Regions from separate parts of the Dehalobacter sp. TeCB1 genome, predicted to be linked through region 2. Evidence: riboswitches for the same ligand, from Rfam matches in the RefSeq annotation. Region 2 holds a riboswitch; each other region holds the start of a gene.
What was found. Region 2 has a riboswitch for cobalamin ahead of A7D23_RS07670 (cobalamin-binding protein). Riboswitches for the same ligand answer to the same signal wherever they lie in the genome.
Positions count from the first base shown of each region.

Region 1: linked by a shared signal. The riboswitch ahead of A7D23_RS03250 (energy-coupling factor ABC transporter permease) and the one ahead of A7D23_RS07670 (cobalamin-binding protein) in region 2 are both predicted to bind cobalamin.
Region 3: linked by a shared signal. The riboswitch ahead of tnpA (IS200/IS605 family transposase) and the one ahead of A7D23_RS07670 (cobalamin-binding protein) in region 2 are both predicted to bind cobalamin.

Region 1 is NZ_MCHF01000010.1:134,655-140,686, reverse strand. It holds gene A7D23_RS03265 (2-hydroxyacyl-CoA dehydratase) at 1-1,965, shown strand, start outside; gene A7D23_RS03260 (alpha/beta-type small acid-soluble spore protein) at 2,050-2,259, opposite strand; gene rlmH (23S rRNA (pseudouridine(1915)-N(3))-methyltransferase RlmH) at 2,403-2,882, shown strand; cobalamin riboswitch at 2,983-3,177, shown strand; gene A7D23_RS03250 (energy-coupling factor ABC transporter permease) at 3,310-4,050, shown strand; gene A7D23_RS03245 (energy-coupling factor ABC transporter substrate-binding protein) at 4,053-4,394, shown strand; gene cbiQ (cobalt ECF transporter T component CbiQ) at 4,378-5,169, shown strand; gene A7D23_RS03235 (ATP-binding cassette domain-containing protein) at 5,169-6,032, shown strand, end outside.
Region 2 is NZ_MCHF01000026.1:36,639-42,670, reverse strand. It holds gene A7D23_RS07680 (heme ABC transporter ATP-binding protein) at 1-1,144, opposite strand, end outside; gene A7D23_RS07675 (iron chelate uptake ABC transporter family permease subunit) at 1,145-2,194, opposite strand; gene A7D23_RS07670 (cobalamin-binding protein) at 2,209-3,126, opposite strand; cobalamin riboswitch at 3,246-3,422, opposite strand; gene A7D23_RS07665 (hypothetical protein) at 3,468-3,632, opposite strand; gene A7D23_RS07660 (SPFH domain-containing protein) at 3,656-4,519, opposite strand; gene lonB (ATP-dependent protease LonB) at 4,720-6,032, shown strand, end outside.
Region 3 is NZ_MCHF01000067.1:18,940-24,971, reverse strand. It holds gene A7D23_RS14540 (UbiD family decarboxylase) at 1-311, opposite strand, end outside; gene A7D23_RS14535 (hypothetical protein) at 357-893, opposite strand; gene A7D23_RS14530 (energy-coupling factor transporter transmembrane component T) at 996-1,721, opposite strand; gene A7D23_RS14525 (energy-coupling factor transporter ATPase) at 1,708-3,204, opposite strand; gene tnpA (IS200/IS605 family transposase) at 3,360-3,806, opposite strand; cobalamin riboswitch at 4,015-4,195, opposite strand; gene A7D23_RS15750 (zinc ribbon domain-containing protein) at 4,253-4,453, opposite strand; gene A7D23_RS14515 (Crp/Fnr family transcriptional regulator) at 4,520-5,185, opposite strand; gene A7D23_RS14510 (4Fe-4S binding protein) at 5,504-6,032, opposite strand, start outside.

The DNA.
Region 1 (6,032 bases), on a different contig from region 2:
ATCTATGAAGAATTTAAAGCGATAGGTATAACACGACAAGAGGCAGCAAGTGCTGTAGATAAGGCTTTTGCCGAAAGAGATGCTGTTCGCCAGGACCTCAGAAACAAAGCGGAAGAAGTATTGGACTATTTGCAAAAGAACAACCTGAAAGGCATCGTACTTGCCGGTCGGCCGTATCATACCGATCCGGAGATTAACCACGGGATTCCAGAGATGATTACCGGTCTGGGGATCGCTGTGCTGACTGAAGATTCTGTCGCTCATCTTGGTCAGGTGGAAAGGCCTCTGCGCGTCCTCGACCAATGGGTTTACCACTCCAGGCTGTATGCGGCAGCAAGTTTTGTGGCAAGCAGGGATGACTTGGAACTTGTCCAATTGAATTCGTTCGGATGCGGACTGGATGCCGTCACCACGGATCAGGTTCAGGAGATACTGCACCAGTACAGAAAGACCTATACCCTGGTCAAAATTGATGAGATCAATAATCTGGGCGCTATTCGTATCCGGATACGGTCATTGCTCGCTGCAATGAAGGAAAGAGACAAAAAAGAAATTCATGCGCATAAGCTTTTTGAGACACCCAAAAGAGTCATGTTTACAGAAGAAATGAAGCATGAGTATACGATTCTTTCTCCGCAGATGGCACCGATCCATTTTGAACTGATTGAAGAAGCCACCCGTTTGGAAGGCTATAAGATAGAGATTCTGCCTGATGTCGAGATGGATGTCGTCGAACAGGGACTTCTGCATGTGCATAACGATGCCTGCTATCCGTCAATCTTAGTTGTCGGTCAAATTATGGCGGCGCTGAAATCAGGCCGTTACGACCTAAACAAGACGGCAGTTATCATGTCGCAAACAGGCGGCGGCTGCCGGGCCAGTAATTATATTGGCTTTATCCGTAAAGCCTTAAAAGATGCCGGCATGGAACAGATTCCGGTTATTTCCCTTAATGCCGGCGGTCTGGAGTCCAATCCCGGGTTCAAACTTTCCATGAAGATGATCAAGCGTTGCGTGATGGCTACGGTTTATGGCGATCTGCTGATGCGCGTAACCAATGCCATACGACCCTATGAGAAAAATAAAGGAGAAACGAATGATCTCCTGGCCAAATGGCTGAAGGACCTGAAGCCGACCCTGGCTGCGATGAACCTGCGGGAATATCACCGGAATATCCGCCGGATTATCAAGGACTTTGATCATATTGAAATCTCCAATGTCAAAAAACCAAAGGTTGGAGTGGTTGGCGAGATCCTCGTCAAATTTCATCCATTTGCCAATAACTTTATTGTCGATGTCCTGGAAAAGGAAGGCGCCGAAGCCGTTCTGCCGGACCTGATGGATTTCTTTATGTACTGTGCGTATGGAACGATATTCAGAAGAAAAGAACTCGCTGGCTCACTGAAAAGCGAGCTTATCAGCCGCTATATTATCTGGCGGTTGGAAAACTACCGCCGGGTAATGAAACGCACTCTGGCGAAGAGCAACCGTTTCCATCCTCCCAAATCGATTTATGAGTTGGCCGATATGGCCGGCAAAATCATGCATCTCGGACATCAGACCGGCGAAGGCTGGTTCCTGACCGCGGAAATGCTGGAACTGATAGAAAGCGGAGCAACAAACGTCACCTGTCTGCAGCCGTTTGCCTGCCTGCCAAATCATATCACGGGTAAAGGGATGGTCCGCGAACTTAAACGGCGCTACCCGCTGGCGAATATTGTGCCAATCGATTACGATCCGGGTGCCAGCCAGGTGAATCAGATCAACAGAATTAAACTGATGCTTTCAGTCGCTTTCAAAAATATGGAAAAGGCGGCAGCAGTCAATAATGCCAATACAAACAATAGAAATAAAATGAATAACAACGCCGGGCAAATGCAATCTGCACCCGGCGAGGGAGCGGCAGCTTTGCATAACACTGAAGAAGGTACAGAGCAGTCGTATTCCGAACAGAAGATTATATAACAAAAAACCTCTTCAGTATTGTAGGCTGAAGAAGTTTTGAATATTTATTGAAGTAGATTAGGAATACTAAATGAGTCCGTTATTCTATTTCATCTGCTGTTTGGCATAGGCGATCATTTTTTTGACCATCTGGCCGCCGATCGGGCCTCCTTCCAGACCATTCTGTCTGGCAGTAACATCGCCTTTATAGTGATCGTTATTTTCCCTTACAAAATCAAGATGGCCGATTTCAGCCGCAGCCTCCATTTTTAGATTCTGCAGCAGCTTTTTTTTGCTTTCATTTGTTTTGCTCATTTTTTTTCACCTCCATCAATATTATTAACACTTTTGAAAAAAATCTTCATTGTAAATAATCCAATATCAGAGAGATTTAACCTTCAAGTTTTTGATTGCAAATGTTTGGAGCAAACATAGTGACTGGAGTTGGAGAAAACATGCTGCAGATCAAAGTTCTAGCGGTAGGGAAAATCAAAGAAAAATATTTAAAAGAAGGGCTGAAGGAATACGCCAAGCGTCTTGGCGCGTACATCCGGCTTGAGATGATTGAAGTTGAGGACGAACCATGCCCCGAAAGGGCATCAGCTGCCGACGAAGCAAGAGTAAAACAGAAAGAAGCTGAAAAGGTTCTTAAATTAATTTCACCTCAGGATTATGTGGTTTTGCTGGATCTTCTGGGAAAGGAACTTTCTTCACCCGAACTTGCCGTTTTGTTTGATGAAAAAGGGCTTTCAGGCCAGAGCCGGATCACTTTTGTGATTGGCGGATCTCTTGGTACGGCAGATGAAATCCGAAAACGCGCCGATTACCGGTGGTCGTTCTCGAAGCTTACCTTTCCGCACCAGATGATCAGGCTTATCCTGCTGGAGCAGATTTACCGGGCGTGCAAGATCAGCAAAGGGGAACCCTACCACAAATAGAATTGATGGAGGTAAAGATACTTCAATTAATATGTTCAAGGCTAAAGTAAAAATAATATTGATTCCTTGTCGAAAGAGCGATATAATGAATCAGGATTAAAACTGAATAGGCAGAACAGGTGTTGAATGAAGCTGATAAGCGTACCATTCAATGAATAAGGAAAGTCGGGTAGAAGCCCGCGCGGTCACGCCGCTGTGAAAGTGGAGTTCTTCAGGTATACCACTGGGAAACTGGGAAGGTCTGAAGATCGATGATGCTTAAGCCAGAAGACCTACCTGTTTTAGTGTCTCACCATATACTCTACGAGTGATAGAGAGGGGGATGTTATGTGCAAGACTACCGAGGAAAACTTCCTAGCATATGAGCCTCTCGACGTAAGATGTTGAGAGGTTTTTTGTTTCATATCTTATATAGGAGAGTTTGACGATGATAAATAAAAAGATTTGGATAATGGGTCTCGTACTTATGTTTATGTTCTTGCCCCAGCAGACATATGCCATGCATATCATGGAGGGCTTCCTTCCTGCGGGTTGGTGTATTACCTGGGGTGCTTTGGCAATACCTTTTGTTCTGGCAGGTTTTTTTTCTATCAGAAGAACTGTTGGAGAGCATCCCAAAACATTAATGCTTTTGGCGATGGCAGGCGCCTTTGCTTTTGTTTTGTCTTCCCTGAAGATTCCTTCCGTTACAGGAAGCAGTTCGCATCCTACGGGGGTTGGCTTTGGCGCTATCTTGTTCGGACCAACCGCAATGGCCGTAATTGGCCTGATCATACTGCTGTTTCAGGCTGTTTTACTGGCTCATGGCGGATTGACAACATTGGGAGCAAATACTTTTTCGATGGGCATTGTGGGGCCGCTGGTGGCTTTTGCTACATACAAAATTGTGAAGAAAGCAAATGGACCGCAGTGGCTTGCCGTGTTTCTCGCTGCCGCACTTGGGGATTTATTAACTTACGTCACGACATCGGTGCAGCTTGCACTGGCGTTTCCTGCTGGAACAGGCGGCGCTATGGCATCACTTACCAAGTTTTTAGGTATTTTTGCCTTAACGCAAGTACCATTGGCGATCAGTGAAGGTATTTTGACAGTGCTAATATTTAAGGCGATTTCATCCTATGCCGGGGATGAGCTTAAAGACTTAAAAATACTTTCAAAGGGGGTCTGAAAATGTCTGTAGAAACGATGAAACCGAAGAATAAAAATCGGGTTATCATCACAAATATTATTTTAATTACGATTGTCATAGCGCTTGCTGTTGTACCCCTCATTGTGCAAAAAAATGCGGAATTTGCTGGAGCTGACAGCCAAGCTGAACAAGCTATAACAGAACTTAACGGGAATTACCAGCCCTGGTTCTCACCGATTTGGGAGCCGCCCAGCGGAGAAATTGAAAGCTTGTTGTTTGCGCTTCAGGCAGCTGTCGGAGCAGGTGTTTTGGGCTACGGGTTAGGTTATCTGCGGGGTCGTAAGAAAAAGGAAGAACCGGTAAACAATGATTTACATCGATAAATACGCTTATTTATCCAAGCTTAAACAAACAAATCCATTGCAAAAGCTAGTCTTAGCCGTTTCGGTTTTGGGGGTCTGTCTCTGGGCTGATTCCGTTGCGGTGTCAATCTTGACGCTCCTGATCATGGGGTGGTATACCGTTTGCAAAGGTGGTACCCCTGTTGGAATTTTTATTAGACTGATGCTTGTCCCGCTTTCCTTTTTAGTGATCGGCGTTTTAACCATTGCGGTCAATGTTTCAGGGGACAAAGATGTTTTTGTATTCTCTGTATATGCATTTGGCATGTATATCGGGGTGTCGCAGTCCGGTATTCTAAGTGCGGCAAATCTGTTTTTTAAAGCGCTTGGCGCGGTTTCCTGTCTGTATTATTTATCGCTGAGTACACCAATGGTAGACCTGTTGGCAGTTCTTCGGAAGCTTAAAGTTCCAAGACTGATGGTTGAATTGATGGGACTGATCTACCGGTTTATTTTTGTATTTTTGGAAATGGCAGACACCATGTTTACGGCACAGAATTCCCGCTTGGGCTATGCGGGGCTTTCTTCCGGATACCGTTCATTGGCGGCTCTGGCTTCGTCACTTTTTATCCGGTCTTATCAGAGGGCGGATGAACTGTATATTGCGCTTGAAGCCAGGGGATATGACGGTGAGCTCAGTGTGATCCATGAGCAGGCGGAGACTCATTGGACAGAATATATTCCGATTGTGCTGATTAACCTATTCCTGATTGCAGTTGCGCTGTTTTCCAAACAATTGACAGGAGGCTTGCTATAATGGCCGAAAATGGCTTGATTGAAAATGTGGAGGCTAAAAATATCTTGGAAGTCAGAAATCTCCACTACATCTACAGTGATGGAACCCAGGCCTTAAAGGCCCTGTCACTCGGGATTAAACAGGGGAAAACGACGGCAGTCCTCGGAAGCAACGGTGCTGGAAAATCAACGTTGCTGCTTTCCTTTAACGGCATCAATAAGCCTTCAGGCGGCGAAGTTCTATTCAAGGGCCTGCCGCTGGATTATTCAGTAAAAGGTCTCAAACAGCTTCGAAAATCTGTTGGCATTGTTTTTCAGGATCCGGACAAGCAGTTGTTTTCAGCCAGTGTCTATCAGGATATCTCCTTCGGCGCGATGAATCTAAAGCTGCCTGAGGAGGAAGTCCGCAGAAGGGTGGATCTAGCCATGAAGAGAACCGGGATATCCCACCTGAAAGACAAGCCCACACACAGCCTCAGTTTTGGCCAGAAAAAACGTGCAGCCATTGCCGGCGTTCTGGTGATGGAGCCGGAAGTGCTTATTCTGGATGAACCGACCGCAGGGCTTGACCCACTCGGAGTCAGTGAGCTAATGAAGCTGCTCAGAAAACTGCAAATTGAGCTGAATTTGTCCGTCGTGATCTCAACGCACGACATCGATATCGTACCACTTTACTGTGATTATGCGTATGTCGTCGATGACGGCAGGCTTGTAATGGAAGGTACGCCTCAGGAAGTGTTTTCGCATCCGGAGGAAATCAGAAGGATTAATCTCAGACTCCCAAGAATTGGGCATCTTATGGAGATTTTGCATGATAAAGACGGCTTTGAATTTGCCCAGCCTGCCAATACCATATCTGAGGCCAGAAAAGCTTTAATTAACTGG
Region 2 (6,032 bases):
CTGATTCAGTTTCCACAATCATTACTTTTTTGTTTTTAAGGTGTAAGGCCACGGAAACCTGTTCTAAATTGACGATGTTCCCGTACCCGAAAGGGACAGACAAAACAATGATCAGGTCTGCTTCATTTAGAAGCTCTTCGTTCATGTTAAAGGCTTCGGCGGAGATGGGGGAAAAAGGAGCTTCTTCGGAAACGGCAATGCCGAGCTCTTTGGCTTTTTTCCAGTCCGAATCTCCAATGTTCAGGACGCCGCAGCTCACCTGATAACCGGCCTGAACCAATTGTTCCATCAGATAGACACCGCTTCCGCCGCCGCAGAGTAAATGGATACGTACATCCCTGGCAGCCTCACTCCGGTCCTTCTTTTTACTTAACGGAATAATATTAAAGCGTCCGGTGATTTCATTCGTCGTAATCGCAACTTCGATATGGTAGCTGTCCCGGATCTTCTGGGCTGTCAGCACTTCAACAGGACTGCCATAAGCCACAATTCTGCCTTTATCGAGAAGAATGATTTTATGGCTGAACTGGGCAGCAAGGTTAAGATCGTGCAAAACAGCGATTACGGTCAGGCTTTTGGTTTTATTCAAACGATCCAGAAGTTCCAGCAATTCATATTGGTGCTGGATATCTAAATGAGAGGTGGGTTCATCGAGCAGCAGGACTTTGGGTTCCTGAGTTAAGGCTCTGGCCACAATGACTCTTTGCCGCTCGCCTCCGCTTAGTTCGTTCACAGAGCGGTCCTTCAGGTGCCAGACGTTTGTCAGCTCCATCGCCCATTGAGCAATCTCCACATCCTTTTCAGAATCGCCCTCAAATCGCTTTTGATGAGGCATTCTGCCCATCAGTACCGTCTCCATGACAGAAAAAGCAAAATCCCCTCCGGTATCCTGGGGGACGACTGCAATCGTTTTGGCAAGATCTTTTTTCTTAATCTTAAAAATATCCTGATCATCGAGCAGGACGGCCCCCTTCTGGGGAGTAATTTCTGCGGTAATATTTTTCAGCAGGGTAGACTTGCCGGACCCGTTGGGGCCGATGATGGATACAAAGCTGCCCTTGCTGATTTCCAGGCTTAAGTCTTCCAGAATATTTTTACTGCCATAGGCGAATGTAAGGTTGCTGGCAATGATTAAAGAATCCACTTATATTACTCTCTCTTTCTTTTTCTTCAGCAGATAGATGAAGAAGGGTCCACCAAAAAGCGCAGTGATGACACCAACAGGGATTTCCTGTGAGCCCAGGCATGTCCTGGCAATCGTATCGGTAATCACCAAAAAGGTCCCGCCCACAAGAAAGGAGAGTGGAAGCAGGACCCGGTGATCCGGACCGACCATAATCCTGACAATATGTGGAACGATTAGTCCGACAAAACCAATGGAGCCGCAGGATGCCACGGCTCCCGCTGTTGTCAGGGAGGTGGCCATCAGCAGAATGATTTGCAGTTTCCCAAGATTGATGCCAAGATGCTGGGCGGCACTGTCGCCGAATACCATTGCATTCATTTCCTTCGCTAAAGTGAATAAGACAATCACGCCAATAATGATAAACGGCGCGGCAAGTTGGATATGCTCCCAGCTCTTGTTGGCAAAACTGCCCATGAGCCATAGATAAATTTTATCGATATCATCCGTATTCAAAACCATCAGAAAAGACATGACTGCTGACAGAAACGCACTGAGTGCGACCCCTGCCAGCAGAAGTGTCGTGACAACGACTTTTTTCCCGACTTTGGCTAGGGAGTAGACGATCCAGGTTGTCAGAAAAGCACCGATAAAACTGAAAACAGGAATTTCGATCATGCCCAGGAAACCGCCTGCTCCGGTAATGATGGCGATCGTCGCACCCAAACCTGCTCCGGAGGATACACCCATTACGTAAGGATCGGCCATCGGGTTTTTGAAAAAACCCTGCAGGGTACCTCCGATGACGCCCAGAGCTCCGCCAACCAAAGCTGCCAGAATGATTCTCGGAACACGCAGAGACCAGATAATCGTTTGATGGACATGGGGATAGTCTTCAGCATGAAACCAGTGATTCAATAAAGGTACTTTGCTCATGATAATTCCGGCGCTCTCTTTAAACGAAATATCTGCTGAGCCAACCGTTGTGCAAAAAATGCCCACAGCAATCAAAAACAAGGTGAAGCAGATCAGCAGGTACTTCCAACTTTTCCGGTTTTTTAAAACATCCATGATCAATAGCACCATTAATTTCCAAAAATTTCAGGATGAATAATTTTTGCGATTTGCTCCAGACCGTCAATGACTCTTGGGCCTGAGCGGCTGATCAGGTTGTCGTCGACAGCATATACCTTGTTGTCTTTCACCGCACTTAAGACTTCATAGCCGGTTCTGTTTTGGATATCAGCTGGGGTATGGGCATGAGTATTGATGATGTAATAATCCGGATCGGCTTGGAGCAGACTTTCCATGCTGTAATTATAAAATTTTTCAGTATTGCCGGCAGCAATATTGACGCCTCCGGCAACTTCGATAAGGTTATTGACAAAACTGGTTGAACCGGCCGACATCAGAGGATCGTCCCAAATTTCCACAAATACAGTTGGTTTGGCGATGTCTTTGAGTTTGGAGGTTATATTTGTCATTCTGGTTCTCATATCTGCAGTGACTTTCTTGGCTTCTGCTTCCTTACCAGTCAAAGAACCAGCCAATTCGATATTGCTGATAACCTGATCGATCGTATCGGCATCGAGTACAACAACCGTCACCTTCAGCTCTTCAAGCTTCTTGATGACATCTTCCTGCACGCCGGCTGCAATAAAGACCATATCAGGCTCGGCAGCGACAATCGTTTCCAGATTCGGGTTCTTAAATCCGCCCATTTTTTCTTTAGTCAACGCTTGCTCGGGATAATCACAGTAATCGGTTACACCGATAATTTCCTGATCAAGGCCAATGGCAAAAAGTATTTCAGTAATAGCAGGGGCCAAAGAAATAATTTTCTGGGGGTACGCGTCAAGGGTGATCTGTCTGCCCATCGTGTCTGTAAACGTTTTTCCCTTCAAGGCCTGCTCATTTTGCGTTGAACAGCCTGTGGCCAGTCCAAGGGCCAGGGTAAGCACCAGGGGCAGAATCAACAGCAGTGCAATTGGTTTCTTCTTCATAATCATTTCTCCTTTGTTTCGATTCTTTTTAAATAAAACAAAACAAAAGTCTCTTATATTCTAAGAGACTTTCCCATTCTAAGTCATTTAATCATTGAAGGAAGTGTTCTTACCATTACATCATCTTCCCAATCCTAGGCAGGTCTCCTGGCTTACGGGTCATTCTCCTCCCGGCCTTCCCAGATCATATCCAGTGGCATTCGGAATTCGTCTCCGCATACAGTGGTGGGTCCGCGCCGGTTTCCCGGTCTTCCCTATTATCCTCATCCTGAGGCACCTGGGATTAATCATTCATTTCTCATTTCCCTACGCTAACAATATTGCATAGAAGGCCCTTTTTGTCAATCTGAATTTTTTTTAGGAATCCTTCCGGCTTTTCGGACGCTTTCCCGCAGGAGATATTCAATGTGAGCGTTGACGCTCCGAAATTCGTCGGACGCCCATTCTTCAATAATGCTGAATAGCTTTGGATCGATACGCAGCGGAAAGTTCTTCTTGTCTGCCATTATCCTGCTCCTGCCAATGCTTTTTAATACAGGGTGCCGGTATTGAGTACTGGCTGGGCTGAACGGTCGGAGACAATTGCGACAAGTAGGTTGTTGATCATTGCCATCTTGCGTTCGTCGTCAAGTTCGATTGTCCCGCTGTTTTCCAACTGCTGAATGGCCATCTGGGCCATTCCGACAGCACCTTCCACAATTTTCTGACGGGCGGCCAGGATTGCGTTGGCCTGTTGCCTCTGAAGCATGGCGCTCGCAATCTCGGTGGCATAGGCCAGGTGGGTCAGGCGGGCTTCAATTACTTCCACGCCGGCAAGTGTAAGGCGCTCCTGAAGTTCCTTCGCAATTTCTTCGGCTACTTCCTCGGTGTTGCCCCTTAAGGAAACGTCACCTTCTTCATAATTGTCATAAGGATATTTGGTTGCAACATGGCGCAATGCTGTCTCACTTTGGATTTCTACAAACTGCTCATAATTGTCCACATCAAATACAGCTTTAGCAGAGTCAACCACTTTGATTACGACAACCGCAGCAATTTCAATCGGATTGCCGTCGACATCATTGACTTTCAAACGCTCACTGTTGAAGTTGCGGACTTTTAGAGAAATCTTTTTTGCTGCAACGAACGGAACCGTCATCCAGATGCCAGGTTCGCGAATGCTGCCAATATAGCTGCCGAAGAATGTCAGTACTTTGGCTTGATTTGGCTGGACAACCTGGATGCCGGTTGACACAATCAGTGCCAGAAGAAGCAGAATGGCTGCCAGTACGATATTCGTGAATCCTGTTTCTTTGACTGAGGCGATAACATTAAATACTGTTGCAGCTAAAAGGGCTAAAAAAATGAGAATGCCTAAGAACCCGTTAATTTTCCATACTTTTTTTTCGATCATAGTTTATCATCCTTTCTTGGAGAAAAATCCAGTCTGATCGAACTGGATCAAACAACTGGATCATACATTTAATTGATATGATTATGATATCACTTTAATATAATTAATGCAACTGGTTCTGCGGGTGATTTTGGCAATATGTTTTGAATCTTCTGATCTGGTAAATACTACATAGAGAGTCTTGAGCAGGAGGTACAGGAATGGAAGGTTTAGGGTTCGGGTCACTACTGGCGATGATTCAGCTGGCTTTTGTATTGGTTGTCGGGATTTATTTCTGGACGATGTTAAGGCAGCAGTACTCGACGAGATCTGCTGTGGAGAAGGAGTCCGTAAAACAAAAAGAAAAGCTGCAAAGAATGCGTAAAATATCTTTGACGATCCCGCTGTCGGAAAAGACCAGACCGGAAGTCTTTGCGGAGATCATTGGACAAAAAGAAGGCGTGAAAGCACTTCGGGCTGCTTTGTGCGGGCCGAATCCCCAGCATGTCCTGCTGTACGGGCCTCCGGGCGTCGGCAAAACAGCCGCAGCCAGGCTTGTCCTTCAAGAAGCTATGAAAAATTCGCTCTCACCGTTTAAAAGTGAGGCAAAATTTATTGAAATTGACGGTACGACGGCCAGATTCGATGAGAGAGGGATCGCTGACCCGCTGATTGGTTCTGTCCATGATCCGATTTATCAGGGAGCTGGCGCCATGGGGATGGCGGGAATACCGCAGCCGAAGATGGGTGCAGTCACCAAAGCCCACGGTGGGATTCTTTTTATTGATGAAATTGGTGAACTTCACACTATCCAAATTAATAAACTGCTTAAAGTGATGGAGGACCGCAAGGTTATTCTGGAAAGCTCGTACTACAGCTCTGAGGACAGCAATGTCCCTGAGCACATCCACGATATTTTCCAAAACGGCTTGCCGGCAGATTTTAGAATGATTGGTGCGACGACCAGAAGACCGGAGGAAATACCAGCGGCAGTACGCTCACGCTGTATGGAAATCTTCTTCAGGGCGCTTCAGCCGGAGGAAATTGCAGTCATCGCCAAAAATGCCGCCGAAAAAATTGATATAGAGATCACAGACAGAGCATTGGAAGTTCTTAAAAAATACGCCACGAACGGCAGAGAAGCTGTCAATATCGTGCAGCTGGCAGCCGGAGTCGTTCAAAATGAAGGCCATTGCTGTATCGATGAGGAGAACATTGAGTGGGTGGTTACGACCGGACAATACACGCCAAGGCCGGAGAAAAAAATTCCGCCTTTCCCCCAGATAGGATTGGTCAACGGCCTAGCAATCTACGGAGCAAACCTTGGCATGCTCCTGGAAATCGAGGTCACAGCCTACCCGGTCAGGAACCGTAAGGGAGAGCTCTATGTAACCGGAATTGTTGAAGAGGAAGAATCAGGTTATGAGGGTAAAAAAACGCGCCGGAAAAGTATGGCGCGCTCCTCGCTGGAAAATGTTCTGACGGTGCTTTGCCGGGAGCATAGGATTGAACCGCGTCATTACGATATCCATGT
Region 3 (6,032 bases), on a different contig from region 2:
AAAGGAGGGTTCTTAATAACTTTGACCTCTTCGATCCGTTTTTTGATACGTTCGGCATAGGTTTCAGAAACTTTAGACGCTTCGACACCCAGTCCTTTGCCAAACCGTTCTCTGGTGCTTAAGATACTGGTCACCACAGGAAACGCACTGTTCTCTACCTTATCGAAAACCATGACGGGATAACGGTGCTCTTTTTCCAGTTCCATAATGAGGGTACTGATTTCATACGCTCTTTTAACTTCTTCTGTGACATGCTTCACTTCACCCTCTCGCTCCAGCCGCTTCAGAAAATCTCTCAAGTCCTGGCTCATATCCTAACCTCTTTTCTTAATTGCATTGTCTAACTCAAATTTTTCTTATCTGACTAAACCTGATTTTTTGATGCTATCATATATTAATTTTGTGATCACCGTGGAAAGAGGCCAACAGATAGCGATGGTAATCAATGCTTCAATTACGGCAACCTTGATGGGTAACTGGTAAATATTGATTAATCCAATACAAACAACAGCATTCCCTAAAACATTGCAGAGAAATTGGGCGAGAATGTGGTGCCACCATTTTTCCATGGAGCACTTGGCTGCGACGAATGATACGGCAAGTGACCCGATGGCATTCGCGAAGATAAAAGCAATCCACAGCGGGCTGTACCACATGGAAATTAATGCTTCGACTTCCCCTGCAATCATTCCGGCAGGCTGTTTATAAAGCAGGACGATGAGTGCCGTAAAGGAAGCCCAGACCGTACCGTTAATTAAGTACATGCCTGCTTTGCCTGTGGGAAGAAGATTGTCAATAAATCCTGTAGCTTGACAGGCTATGACAAAGACAATACCTAAAAGAATGGATCCTACGAGTGCTTTGGTGTCGGTTCTGAAAAATTTGTTGTTCATAATGTCCTCCTAAAATAAAATATTTTTTATATTTTAGTACCAGGTCAACCCTAAATCTACTTGTTCCCTCTCGTTAAATTGTTTACATGTGTTTTGGAGTTATCAAGGTACTAAGTTAACTGTAATGAAAAATAAGACAAGAACCATCATGTTGATCATTTCCCAGCTTTTTAAATGCAATTGTTTGCTAAAAGTTCGCTGCTTGCTTCGGCCATAGCCTTTTAATTCCATCGAAAGAGCAATATCTGAAGTATGCCGGACTGTACGATATAGCAACGGCATAAACGTTAACGGAAGATTTTTTATTCTATTTTTAATCCCTTCAGAGGGATAACCCCGAACAGATTGACTCTCTGAAATTGCCAGATATTCCTTTTGCATCAGAGGGAAAAACCGCTTTGTCATAACGACCAACATGGCATAGCGATAAGGAACATGCCATGATATGAGCATTAAAGCAGCATCTGTGGCAGAAGTCCAGGTCATAAACTGAACAGCAGCAAAGGTCACGGCAGCAGTGCGGGAAATACCTAAAGCAGCAGCCGGAATAGCGCCAGTATAAACAGATACGATTCCCCACTGCCAAAGAAGTTCTCCATCCCGGCAGAACAAAAGCTGTATGACAATAATTTGCGAGGCAACTAAAAGCATTACAGGTACTAGTATTTTATATTTTTTTAAATGGTTAGAAAAAATACAATCCGTAATCATTACCAATGCAATCATCCCAATTTCCTGGATCAGATTCTGCGAAAGTAAAGCTGTAAGGATCAGTGTTAAACACCATACCAATTTCGTGCGCGGATCAATTTTTTCAATGAAGGCCATTAGCAATGCCCTCCTTCTGAAAATCTAACCCGATGTCCTTCAATGTTTTTTCAAAAGAACCAATTTCTTGGGTCGGAATATCCAATACCAGACGGTGCTTATGCATCGCCACAATACGATTGGTATATTGTTTTGCCAAACCCAGGTCATGGGTAACGAGAATAACCGTTTTACCTTGTTGCTGAAATGCAGAAAGCAGCTCCATAATCAGGGCACTTTGTTCTTCATCTAAGCCTGAGGTCGGTTCATCAGCTATGATAATCTCAGGATCTCCTACTAAAACAGAGGCAATTGCCAGTTTCTGACGCTGGCAGCGGCTGAGCCTGTGAGGATGGATATCGGCGTATGCTAACAGCCCGACTTCAGCTAGAATTCCATTTACCTTCTCTTCAATTTCCCCTTCCGGCAGTTTTCTTTTTCTTAAAATAAATGCTACCTCGTCTTTTACTGTGTTTGCAAAGATTTGAAGATCAGGGTTTTGAAACAGAAAACCTATTTGACTGCGTATGGTTGCTAAATTTCTTTTGGTTAGGGGTTTGCCAAATATTTGAATCGCACCCGCATCCGGGACAAGCAAACCTTCTATTAACTTTAAGAGCGTCGTTTTCCCTGAACCATTGAGTCCAATCAACCCAATAAAATCACCGTGATTAATCGCCAAATCAATTTTTTCACATCCCTTAAAATCCCCTTTATAGGTAAAGGTTAGATCCTTCACTTCAATTATTGTTTCATCTGTTGCTGTAATATTTTTTGCTGGGCTGATTTTTTTATTTAACCGTTCTAGATAGTCATCAGGGCTGCATTCTTCTTGAATGGCTCCTTCAGCCATGATAAGAATACGATTGGTATAAGGGAGAATATCGCAGGCCCGGTCCATCACCATAATCACGGTAACTCCTTTTTCTCTGTTTAAATAAGCGATATGAGAATAGAGGTCTTGTTTTCCCTTTCCGTCTAATTCTGCGGTGGGCTGATCTAAAACAAGAATGGGAGTTTCCATCGCTAGAACACTTGCCAATACCACTCTTTGGGCTTGGCCGCCGGACAGTCCATCCGTATTTCTTTGTTCAAAACCCTCCAGTCCAACGAATTGTAAAGTTTTTTTGACTCTATGCTTAATTTCCTCCCAAGGAAGTTCCATATTGGCAATACCGAAAGCAACTTCTTCTTCTACCGTGATACTGACAATCTGATTTTGCGGCTCCTGCATCATATAGCCGATGTGATCGCACATTTTTGCTAAGGGGATTTCATTAATGTTTTTCCCCATCACCTTAATGGTGCCGTTTAACTGTCCATTGAAAAATTGAGGCGCTGCTCCGGTGATGCTATGGAGCAACATCGATTTGCCCGATGCAGCTTCCCCTGTAATGGCAATGAAATCTCCTTTATTAATGGTTAAGTCGATATCTTTTAATACTTTTTTTGTTTCCGGTGGAAAAGTAAGAGCTTCTATTTTAAGCTGTACCACAGGTTCCATAGGATGAAAACCTCCATATTAAATGCAATAAATACAAAGTCATGACCACCCGTAAAACGGGTGGCATGCTCTAGCCCTATAAGGGCTTATTGCAAGCCTGCACCTAAAAGTGCTGGCTTGCACTTCGTTCAAGCCATTCAGCATTTATTACCTGGCTAACCCCTGAAGGGGTCTTCTAACTCTTTGACACTTACCTTATCATTTATCTGATCATGCAGTTCCTGTTCTCTTACATATTTTGCTATGGTCGCTTCATTTAGTCCCACAGTACTGACATAGTACCCGGTTGCCCAGAAATGGCGATTGCCAAACTTATATTTCAAATTGGCATGCCGATCAAATATCATCATTGCGCTTTTTCCCTTCAAATACCCCATGAAACTTGATACGCTCATCTTCGGCGGAATTGATACAAGCAGGTGGATATGATCGGGCATTGCATGCCCTTCGATTATCTCTACACCTTTATATTTACAAAGCTCCTTTATTATCTGCGTTATATCTGACTTGATCTGCTTATATATTACCTGCCTCCTATACTTTGGTGTAAATACTATGTGGTATTTACACATCCATTTTGTGTGTGCTAAACTTTTATCCATAGAAATTCCCCTTCCTTTTGCTTTTTGATGGCTTGAACATTCATCATTATAGCGGAAGGTGAATTTCTTTTTTATAATTCTTTGTCTCCACCCGTGTAACGGGTGGTTTTGTGTTCAAAACGTCTACGTTTTGAACTTGCTGAAGCATTAATAAAAAAGTTTCAGTTTGAGGGACTCTAATCCCTCAAACTGAAACTTTACCGTCGCTTCATTACGTATCTTTATTGGCAGGTCTTCTGACTCATAGTTTTAACCGACTTCTGTGCCTTCCCAATTTCTCAGTGGCATTGTACAGTCATCACAACTATTTACAGCGGTGGGTCCGTCCAGGATTTGCACCTGATTCCCTATTCTTCTCCATAAGAGACACCAAAAAGAATATATGATTATTACGTATTATTCTAAATGAAATTGGAGAAAAGTCAAGAGAAAAGATGGTGCAGATTTTAACATTTGCAGCCAGAACCGCATTTCCCAGATGAACAGGCTTTACCACCTTTGACTCCATAGGCATTAACCGTTGTAAACCGCTGAGTTATATTATCATCAGTGCACTGCGGACATATTTGTTTGTCTCTTGAACTTACACTACAAAAAATTGAAAACTTGTGACCACACTTTTCGCAAATAAAGTCATAAGTTGGCATTTAATAACCTCCTAAAATATCATTTCTTCATCAATAATAAATTCATTTAGTCTAAATTGTAGATCTTTAAATATGTTTCTGCCAGTTTTTTAGGCGGCTATAATCCTGTATAATGATCCCTCCATATATTGGCCGTATAATGTTCTCAGATTTTAAGTCGCGAAATAATTTTGACACCGTTACTCTTGTTGTATCTGCAAGTTCAGCCAAATCTTGTTGATTGATAAACAGTTGCATCCCTTGTTGATCTGCAAGTGCACACAAAGTTTCGATAATTCTATGGTCTACTTTGTAAGTGTAATGTTTTTGCAGCCGACTTATGTGGTTATTACTTTTCATTGAAAGGTCGTAGAGCAACTCTTCAGTAAGCGTAAAATCAGACTTCATCAAACTTTTCATTTCCTGAATTGAAATTGCAGCTGCTACTGTGTCTTCTACAGCCGTAAATGAACCGAGAGGGGGAATACCGGTAAACAATGGAGCAATCATAAATAAATTATTTGCACCCAATACATCAATGAGAACCTCATTGCCTTCTTCGTCAACTTTCGAATATTCAACCGTCCCTGTAAAAATATATAATAGTTTCTCAATAGTGATGCCTTGTTTAATAATAATGCTTCCTTTGGGATATAACAATCTTTCTCTATGCGCAAAAACTTTCTTCCATCCATCTATTGGCGACCGGAATAATTTTGTGTGTTTCAGCCACGGTAGATCATTATCACTCATGATTACACTCCCTTGTACTTAGCCTTATACTTAGACTAATTAATATGTGAAAATGTAATTATGTTGTTTCCTTGTCTACCTAAATCTCCTGATAATTAGAGATATAGGCAGACAGAACTACCCTCATTTAATTATTTATTATTTTTTCTTCGTGGATACTGTATGCAGATAATGAACATGCTTTTTTTGCGTTATTTAATTCAACGCTGATGAATAGTTATAAAAGTTGTTTTATGTTGCTAAATAGTAAGACCATAACTAAAAATAAGATTGTCGCTGTCAAAGTACAGAAAAATACTTCCTTAGAGCCAAGGTTCCTCATAGTGTCCTTCCTTTATTCGTTAGAATACCTTGTTCCTGTTTCTTTTGGAAAAGGGAATTTACGAACCGTCTTGCTTTAATGATGATTTCATTGATCACCCCGACCGGACAAAAGTATAAACACCAAAATCTTCTGATAAACAGCGATACAACCAGGATAATGCTGAGCAGTATCCATTGCACACTCACACCCTGAAATCCGAACAGGACTCCAAAGGGCTCATAACTGCCACCTACACTCGGTGATTTAAAGAAAAAGCTTAAAATCAGCACGATCCAAACTAACATGTATTTAATTTTTTGCAGCCATGTTCCTATATTATGATTACATTTTAGTTTTCCGCCTCCGATTTTTGCCAGTATTTCCTGAATTCCTCCAAAAGGACATAACCAATAACAGTATAGATTCTTCCCGTTTAAGAAAATAATTAATGGAATCCCGACGATCAAAATATACCAAAAAAGATTTTGTTTAAAAGCTGGGAAGAATCCCATTAATCCGCTGGCAATGTTTGCAAGTGAAATT